Regions from separate parts of the Streptomyces sp. NBC_00250 genome, predicted to be linked through region 1. Evidence: riboswitches for the same ligand, from Rfam matches in the RefSeq annotation. Region 1 holds a riboswitch; each other region holds the start of a gene.
The links. A riboswitch is a leader RNA that binds a small molecule or an ion and turns the genes downstream of it on or off. The one in region 1 is predicted to bind cyclic di-AMP.
Positions count from the first base shown of each region.

Region 2: linked by a shared signal. The riboswitch ahead of OG259_RS01445 (LysM peptidoglycan-binding domain-containing protein) and the one ahead of OG259_RS34795 (C40 family peptidase) in region 1 are both predicted to bind cyclic di-AMP.
Region 3: linked by a shared signal. The riboswitch ahead of OG259_RS25120 (transglycosylase family protein) and the one ahead of OG259_RS34795 (C40 family peptidase) in region 1 are both predicted to bind cyclic di-AMP.

Region 1 is NZ_CP108088.1:7,664,943-7,667,807, forward strand. It holds gene OG259_RS34785 (8-amino-7-oxononanoate synthase) at 1-436, shown strand, start outside; gene OG259_RS34790 (ATP-binding protein) at 599-1,036, shown strand; gene OG259_RS34795 (C40 family peptidase) at 1,113-1,589, opposite strand; cyclic di-AMP (ydaO/yuaA leader) riboswitch at 1,593-1,714, opposite strand; gene OG259_RS34800 (hypothetical protein) at 2,114-2,419, opposite strand; gene OG259_RS34805 (ATP-dependent Clp protease proteolytic subunit) at 2,427-2,865, opposite strand, start outside.
Region 2 is NZ_CP108088.1:321,214-324,078, forward strand. It holds gene OG259_RS01435 (phosphocholine-specific phospholipase C) at 1-264, shown strand, start outside; gene OG259_RS01440 (DUF6197 family protein) at 320-922, opposite strand; cyclic di-AMP (ydaO/yuaA leader) riboswitch at 1,265-1,448, shown strand; gene OG259_RS01445 (LysM peptidoglycan-binding domain-containing protein) at 1,453-2,325, shown strand; gene OG259_RS01450 (phosphoribosyltransferase family protein) at 2,319-2,865, opposite strand, start outside.
Region 3 is NZ_CP108088.1:5,524,067-5,526,931, forward strand. It holds gene OG259_RS25115 (transglycosylase family protein) at 114-1,232, shown strand; cyclic di-AMP (ydaO/yuaA leader) riboswitch at 1,491-1,664, shown strand; gene OG259_RS25120 (transglycosylase family protein) at 1,668-2,393, shown strand; gene eno (phosphopyruvate hydratase) at 2,726-2,865, shown strand, end outside.

The DNA.
Region 1 (2,865 bases):
CGTCCTCGGCCCCGCCCGGGTGATCGAGCACCTGGTGAACGCGGCCCGCACCTTCATCTTCGACACCGGGCTCGCCCCGGCCGCCGCGGGCGGCGCGCTCGCGAGCCTGCGCCTGATCAGGGCCGAGGCCGGCCTCGCCGAGCGGGCCCGTACCGTCGCGACCACGCTGTACCGCCTGCTCACGGAGGCCGGCCTCACGGCCGCGCGGCCCGACGCGGCCGTCGTCTCGGTGCGCGCGCCCTCCCCGGAGGCGGCGCTGCGCTGGGCGGCGGACTGCCGCGAACAGGGCCTGGCGGTCGGCTGCTTCCGGCCGCCGTCCGTACCCGACGGCATCTCGCGGCTCCGGCTCACCGCCCGCGCCGATCTGACGGACGCGCAGATCGAGCGTGCGGTGGCGACGATTCTGCGCACGGCGCCGGCCGGCCGGCAGGACTGACGAGACGCCCAAGAGCGTTTGGGAACCCCAGAGTTCACCGCTTCGGGCGACAGATGGGGACATATCTTGGTGGAACGCCGCCCGGCGCGGCACGATCGGTGGCACTCTGACGCGAAGCGCAATCCGGGGCAGCCGCCCCGGCGGGAAAGGGACAGCGTCGCCATGGCAGATCACCAGGAAGCATCCGTCACCCTGCCGAGCGATCCCGCCTCGGTCCCCACGGCCCGCCGGTACGTCGCGGACGTCCTCACCGGCTGGGGCCTCGACGATGCCGCGGAGATCGCGGACGCGATCCGTCTGATCGTCTCCGAACTCGCCACCAACGCCGTCCTGCACACCCTCGGCCAGTCGCCCACCTTCACGGTCGACGTGCGTCTGGAGCGGGAGGAACGGCTCCGCATCGGCGTCACCGACAGCCATCCGCGCCGGCCGCGGCGCCTCCCGGCGGCCGTCCAGCAGGACAACGGGCGGGGCATGGTCATCATTCGCGTCCTGGCGGCGGAGGCCGGGGGTCGGCTGTCCGTCGCACCGACCGACGACGGCGGCAAGACGGTCTGGATCACTCTTCCGTGGACGGTCGCCCCCGTGGCCAGCTGCTAGGGGTCTCCTGTCCTGTCGGTCAGGGGTACGGCGGCGCCACCGCACCCCTCACGGACGAACCGCTACCGCTGCCTGATCAGCGGACGCGGCCGTAGTAGACCTTCGACGACCAGATCCTGTCGAGCTTCACCCAGGAGCCCGTCTTGGGCGAGTGCCAGACCTTGCCGTTGCCGGCGTAGATGCCCACGTGGTAGACCCTCCCGCCGGAGTGGAAGAAGACCAGGTCCCCCTTCTGCCTGGTGGAGGCGGAGATGTGCCGGGTCTTGTTGTACTGCTGCTGCGCGGTGCGGGGCAGCGACTTGCCCGCCTTCTTGTACGCGTAGAGCGTCAGACCGGAGCAGTCGAACCTCGTGGGTCCGGTGCTCCCGTACCGGTACGGAGCTCCCTTCTTGGACGCGGCGACGCTCAGTGCCTTGTTCGCGTGCGTGGTGGCTGCCTGGGCCTCCGTCGCCGCACCGGGTGCGAACAACGTGCCGCCGACGGCGGCGAGGGTGAGAGCCGAGACGGCTCCGGCCCGGGACAGCAGGGACGGGACGTGCATCTGCGCGGTCATGCGCAACCCTTCGTCAGCCGCCTGCGAAGGATGACCTGTCGGGTTCGGGCTGGCGAAGATGCCCGGCCGCTGACGCGGCTTCACCCCAAGGGACGGCCCCGCTGCCGAAGCAGCGCGTACGTCCCGTAAAAATCGGGTCCTCCACTCCTGCCGATCCAATCCTGTCGACCAGACGTCCGGGACAGCGGCAGGACTCGGCGTCCGCCCGGACCGCCCCGCCGTGGTGGCGGGGGCTTGTCGTCGACAGGGATCTTGACCCACACCAAGGTCGAAATCCGAGCTGAAACGGCGATATGTGAGGCTCCTCACGACTGATCCGTTCGGGTGGACAGACAGCCTTTGTGATCTTCGGAGGTTTGGCCTATGAGCCTCGCACCAGCGGCGGAACGTCCCATTCCGCCAGATGCGTACATCTGTTGCGCAACTCGTCCGACACATTTGTCGACTCGTCAACTACGCCGAACGGGGGAGCGATTCTGCGGCGCGTGTCGGCCGTCCGGGCCTCGACACGACACGCGGAAATGTCAACTCGCCCGAGTTCGCGGGACGGTGACGCGGTGTGCTCTGCGCTCCCCGTCCAACACCCTGAGGGCGCGCGCCAACGTGTCCGCGTGCACCTCGCTCTCGCCCCGCATATGCATGAGTGTCAGGGCCTGGAGGAGCGCCTCCGCCCGCCCCACCAGGGCTTGTGCGGCGCGAAGTGCTCCATAGGTATGCGCGCCTCTGGATGGATTGATCTTCCCGAGGAGGTCGACGACTTCGAGGTAGGCGTCGACGAGTTCACCCTCGGCGCGTGTCAGCGCGGGCAGCGGCGGCAGCTCGGGGACCATGGTCGGCTCACCCCGCCGTGCCGCCGGCGCCCGAGCGCCGGTTCGTGATCACGTGGTCCACCAGGCCGTACGAGACCGCCGCCGACGCGTCCAGGACGGTGAGGCGGTCGAGGTCGGCGTCGATGCGCTCCCGGTCCTGCCCCGTGTGCTCGGTGAGCATCCCGGCCACCAGGGCGCGCAGCCGGAGGATCTCGCGGGCCTGGAGGTCGAGGTCGCTCAGCTGGCCCTGTACCGGCTCGTCCACGGTCGGCTGCTGGAGGGTGATCCGGGCGCCGGGCAGGACCATGCGCTTGCCCGGGGTGCCGGCGGCGAGCAGGACGGCGGCGGTGGACGCGGCCTGGCCGAGGCAGGTGGTCTCCACGTCGCAGTGGAGCGAGCGGATCGTGTCGTAGATCGCGGTCATGGCGCTGATCGAACCGCCGGGGGAGTTGATGTAGAGCGAGACG
Region 2 (2,865 bases), 7.3 Mb from region 1:
GGGACGGGCCGGACGGCCCTGTGGTTCAAGCTGGCCAACACCTCCACCGGACCGGTCACCTTCACGATCCGCTCGAACGCCTACCGTACGGACGGCCCCTGGACCTACACGGTTCCGGCCGGGTCGACGCGGGAGGACTTCTTCAACGCGGTGGCCTACAACAACGGCTGGTACGACTTCACGATCCTCGCCGACATCGACGGGACCTGGTCGCGCCGGTACACCGGCCACATCGAGACCGGGGCCCCCAGCATCACCGGCTGAGCCCGGCGCCGGGGTGCGGGACGGCCGTCCGCCGCACCGCACCCCGGGGAGGGCCTCACCGCCCGGCGTTCGCCGCGCGGTGGATCGTGGCGTCGAGGAGGGCCACCGCGTCGGCGGCCGTCCGGCCCGGGGCCCGGTTCCAGGGCCCGATCAGCTCGTTCCACCCCCGTGACCTGAGTTCGGTCATGATCCAGGCGGCCGCCTCGTTCATCGTCGTCGCGCTGCCGTAGCCGAGACGGTGCGCGGCGAGGAGCGCACCGCAGACGCACCGGGCCCCGCGAGCGTCGCGCAGCTTGTACGGGGCGTTCTGCCAGCCCCACTCCTCCAGTACGAGGCGCGCATGGCCGAGGTGGACGGAGGGGCGCAGCTCGGGCCGGCCGATGCGGCGCCAGGCGTGCAGCCGGTCGGGCAGGACGGCGCCGATCCTGCCGGGTAGCCGGCGCTCGGCGGGGAGGGGCGGTGGGAGGGCTTCGAGCGCCTCGGCGACGAGCCGGTCCACCGGCACGGAGAGCAGGTCCCGCCAGCCCTCCGCGGCGGGTGCGGTCGTCGGCGGCTCGGCCCAGTCCGTGACGATCCGCTGCCAGGTGGCGCTCTCGTAGAGGACGGCGGCCTCACGGTCGAGGGCGTCGGGGTCGAGCAGGGAGGTGGGGGGCGACATCCGGGCGGCTCCTCGGTCGGGGTTACTCCATCTTTCAGGACGAATGTCGGTTTTGCGACTTATGCCCTTGAGTGCCCGTTGGGCCGAACGGGTCTTTATCACCCACTCCCCCATTAACAGAATTACCGTGCATATTCGGACATTGAGTACGTGGTGATGCGACTCACTTTCCCGGAGACTCCCGGGTGATCAGAATCCGCGCAGGCCCTGCGGGACAAGGAAGTTCGATGCCCCGGAGTCGCGGTCGATCTTGAATTCCATGAATTCGGTGATCCTTTCACCGACCCCTGGACTCAGATCCTCTTGTTCTCCGTCGCATTACTGGCCTACGGTCACCTCCATTCGAGCGGATCGCCGAATCCTGCCACCGCTCGAAATACCTCCCTTTCACCCGACGGCAGGAGCGGGGGACCCACGAATACGCCGGCCCGGATTCCGGGACGGCTCGGGGTGAAGCCGCGTGCGCGCGGCCGGACATCTCCAGTCCGAACCCGACAGCTCACCCCGAAGGCGCCGGAGAGGAATCCGTCATGCCTGCTCACGGTAAGCACCGCCGCCCCCGTCGCCGTTCCGTCTCCCGCGGACTCGCGCTGGTCGGTACGGGCGGAGCCGCCCTTGCCCTCCCGCTGCTCGCCCCCGCAGTGGCCGGTGCCGCGCCCGTTTCCGGAGCCCCGGAAATCGCCGTCAAGACCGTCGCCGCTCCGGTCGCCGCAACTGCCCTCACCAAGGCTCCCGCCGCCCCGGCCGCCGCGCGCACCTACACGGTCGTCAGTGGCGACTCGCTTTCCCTGATCGCCCAGAAGAAGGGAATTCAGGGCGGCTGGAAGGGCCTTTACCGGGCCAACAAGAGCGCCGTGGGTGACAATCCGTCACTTATTCACCCGGGCCTTGAACTGACGCTTCGTCGGGATGCCGTGAAGGCCGCCCCGGCACAGGCGAAGAAGGCTTCCACGACCGAACGGGCGAGCCGCTCCGAGCGCCGTACGGCCACCCCGGCCGTCGCCACCGGCACGGGTGCCTCCGCCGCCGCTCCCGCAGCCGCCGCGCCGGTCAAGGCCGCTCCCGTCGCCGCCACCCAGTACGCGAACAACCTCGACGGCTGGATCCGGCAGTCGCTGGACATCATGGCCCTGCGCGGCATCCCCGGTTCGTACGAGGGGATCCACCGCAACATCATGCGCGAGTCCTCCGGCAACCCCCAGGCCATCAACCTCTGGGACTCCAACGCCGTGGCCGGCACGCCCTCGAAGGGTCTGCTCCAGGTCATCGAGCCGACCTTCCTCGCCTATCACGTGCCCGGCACGTCGATGGACCTGTTCGACCCGGTCGCCAACATCACCGCCGCCTGCAACTACGCGGCCGACCGCTACGGCTCCATCGACAACGTCAACGGGGCCTACTGACCCCGGAAGTGCCCGGTGAACCAGGAGGTGGCGAGCTCCGCCACCTCCTCCAGGGCGCCCGGCTCCTCGAAGAGGTGCGTGGCGCCCTCCACGACCTCCAGCCTGCTCTCGCAGCGCAGCAGCGACTCGGCCCGCCGGTTGAGGTCCAGGACCAGCGCGTCCCTGCCTCCGACCACGAGGAGCGTCGGAGCCTTGACCCGGGCCAGGTGGTCGGCCGCGAGGTCCGGTCGGCCACCACGTGAGACCACGGCGGCCACGGTGGCCCCGGGGTCGCCCGCGGCCCACAGCGCGGCGGCCGCTCCCGTACTGGCGCCGAAGTAGCCGAGCGGGAGGCCGTCGCTCTCGGGCCGCTCGGCGAGCCACTCCGTGGCACGGGCGAGCCTGCCGGCGAGCAGCGGGGTGTCGAAGACATGCGCCCGGTCGACCGCCTCGACCTCGGTGAGCAGGTCGAACAGCAGCGTTCCGAGCCCCGCCCCGTTGAGCGCCGTCGCGACCGCCCGGTTCCGGGGGCTGTGGCGGCTGCTGCCGCTGCCGTGGGCG
Region 3 (2,865 bases), 2.1 Mb from region 1:
CGTTCGAATACGGCTACCTTCCCCGTCAGCTCGGTTCGTCAACCTGGTCGAGCAACTCGACCAGGTCCGACAACTCGGGCCGTCATCACAGCCGTCACGCGAAAGGCGCCCCTATGCGTTCCGGGAACGGACGACACCGTCGCCCCCGTCAGGCCCCCGCCATCGTCGTCGCCGCGGGCGTGACCGGATCCGCCATGGCGCTGCCGCTGCTCGCCACCGGGTCCGCCTCCGCCGCCGACGCCGCCACCTGGGACCGGGTCGCCGAGTGCGAGTCCGGCGGGCAGTGGAGCGCCAACTTCGGCAACGGCATGTACGGCGGGCTCCAGTTCACCCAGGACAGCTGGGAGCGGAACGGCGGCCTCGCGTACGCGCCCAGCGCCGACCTGGCGAGCCGCGCCCAGCAGATCGCGGTGGCCGAGAAGGCTCTTGCCAAGGGCTCCACCGAGTGGGCCACCTGCGCACCGATCGCCGGCCTGACGAACGACGGCACGGCCACCGGTGTGGATCCCGGCCCCACGAGCATCCCGAAGGCCCCCACGGGCCCGGTCGTCGAGTCGAACCGGACCTCGGGGCTCCCGGAGGCCTCCAAGGGCTCCGCCGCCTCCCACGGGGCCGCGAAGAAGGCCACGGGGACGGCCTCGCCGACCGCTCCCGTGTCGCCCACCGCGCCCGCCACGCCCGTCTCACCGACCGCTCCCGTCACGTCGGTGACCCCGGGGACCCCGTCCGCTCCCACCGACGGGACCACGCCGACCACTCCGGGCGCGCCCGATGCGTCCGTTACGCCGGGTATGCCCGGTACGCCGGGGGCGCCCACCGAGCCCGGTGCGCCCACCACGCCCGGCGCGCCGAACGATGACGTGTCGTCGGCCGCTCCCGGAACCGGGAAGCACCGGGGTGACGCCGCCCCGGAGGAAAGCGGCAAGCCGGACACTTCTACTGAATCCGGTCGACACGCTTCATCTGGCGACGAGCTGGCCGAAAAGCCCGCGAAGCTCCCGGCGGCTGACGCTTCGAAGAAATCGGACGCAACGGACAGTCAGGGCAACCCGGACTCGTATCTCGTGCAGCCGGGCGACAACCTGTCCGACATTGCACAGGAGAACGAACTCCCTGGAGGCTGGACCGCCCTCTACGACGCCAACCGGCAGACCGTGGGCATCGATCCGGACCTCATCCTTCCTGGTCAGAGCCTCGACCTGACGAACGGTTCGAGCAAGAAGGCGGAGTGATTCGGGGGCGTATGTCCGGTTCTGGGCAAGTGAGACATGGGTCTCTTCGTCCCAACTGGCGTGTTCCGCCCGCAAACTTTGCTCCCGTCACCTCTCACCTGCACAAACAACCCCCACCGGAAGGCAAGTAGGGGCGTTATTTCCGCAATACGCCTCTTTGAACTTCCGGTGGGTCTGTGTCTACGGTCGTCACCGCTCGCCACCGCGGGCCCCGTCGACCGAAACGCCGAATCCTGCCGTCGGCCGATGGGAACAGTCGTCGCGCAAGCGCCGAAGGCAGGAGTGGGGGACCCAAGGTAAGTGCCGGTCCCGGCCGTTGAGACAGACGGCCGGTGAACGGCTTGGGGTGAAGCCGCGTGCTAGGACACGCGGCCGGGCAACTTTCCGGCCCGAACCCGACAGCTCACCTCACAGGCGTCGGTGAGGAGAATCTCCATGCTGTTTTCCGGTAAGGGCAAACACCGCCGTCCCTCCAAGGCCACCCAGGTCGTCACGCTCGTCGGCGTCACCGGTGTCGCCGTCGCCGCCCCGCTGATGACCGCGGGCACCGCCTCGGCCGCCACGGTCTCCGAGTGGGACACCGTCGCCGCGTGCGAGTCCGGCGGCAACTGGTCCATCAACACGGGCAACGGCTACTACGGCGGCCTGCAGTTCTCCGCCTCCACCTGGGCCGCGTACGGCGGCACCGCCTACGCCTCGACCGCCAACCAGGCGTCGAAGTCCCAGCAGATCGCCATCGCCGAGAAGGTCCTCGCGGGCCAGGGCAAGGGCGCCTGGCCGTCCTGTGGCGTGGGCCTCTCCGGCGCCTCGCCGGCCGGCGCCGTCGAGAGCGCGCCGCAGCAGAGCACCCAGCAGCAGCCGCAGCAGGAGCGGAAGGCCGAGCAGCCGACCACCCGCAGCGAGCAGCGCAAGGCCCCCAAGCAGGCCACGCAGCAGCAGGCCGCGCCGAAGGCCGCCGCGAAGAAGACGGTCACCACCCCGACCGGCAAGAAGGTCAAGAAGGGTGACGGCGAGTACAAGGTCGTCGCCGGTGACACCCTCAGCAAGATCGCCCAGGCGCACGGCGTCAAGGGCGGCTGGGCCAAGCTCTTCGAGCTGAACAAGGACGTCGTCGAGAACGCCGACCTCATCTACCCGGGCCAGCAGCTTCACCTGAAGTGAGCCCGGCGGCTCGCGTGAGTCCGGCGGCTCACGCGGCCCCTCCGACCCTCCCGCGGTGACCACCCCGGCCCGACGCGCCCATCCCCCGTGCGCGTCGGGCCGGGGTTCCCCCTTTTGTGCGGGACTTCCGGGAGGACCTGACGGTGACAGCGGTTACCGTCCAGTAGATCTGGGACCCTTCGTCCCGAGATGCATGCCCTTGGGTCCTTTTTCGTCCCAGGGGGCGGGCGCCCGGCCGGCCGGAGCCTCCGAGCCGGTTAGGCTCTTGTCGCAAGGCCGAGCGACCCTGCACCGGCCATGCGTCACATCCAGCGTCACATCCCAAAAAGGAGATGCTCGTGCCGTCCATCGACGTCGTCGTAGCCCGGGAAATCCTGGACTCCCGAGGCAACCCCACGGTCGAGGTCGAGGTCGGCCTCGACGACGGCAGCACCGGTCGTGCTGCTGTTCCGTCCGGCGCCTCCACCGGTGC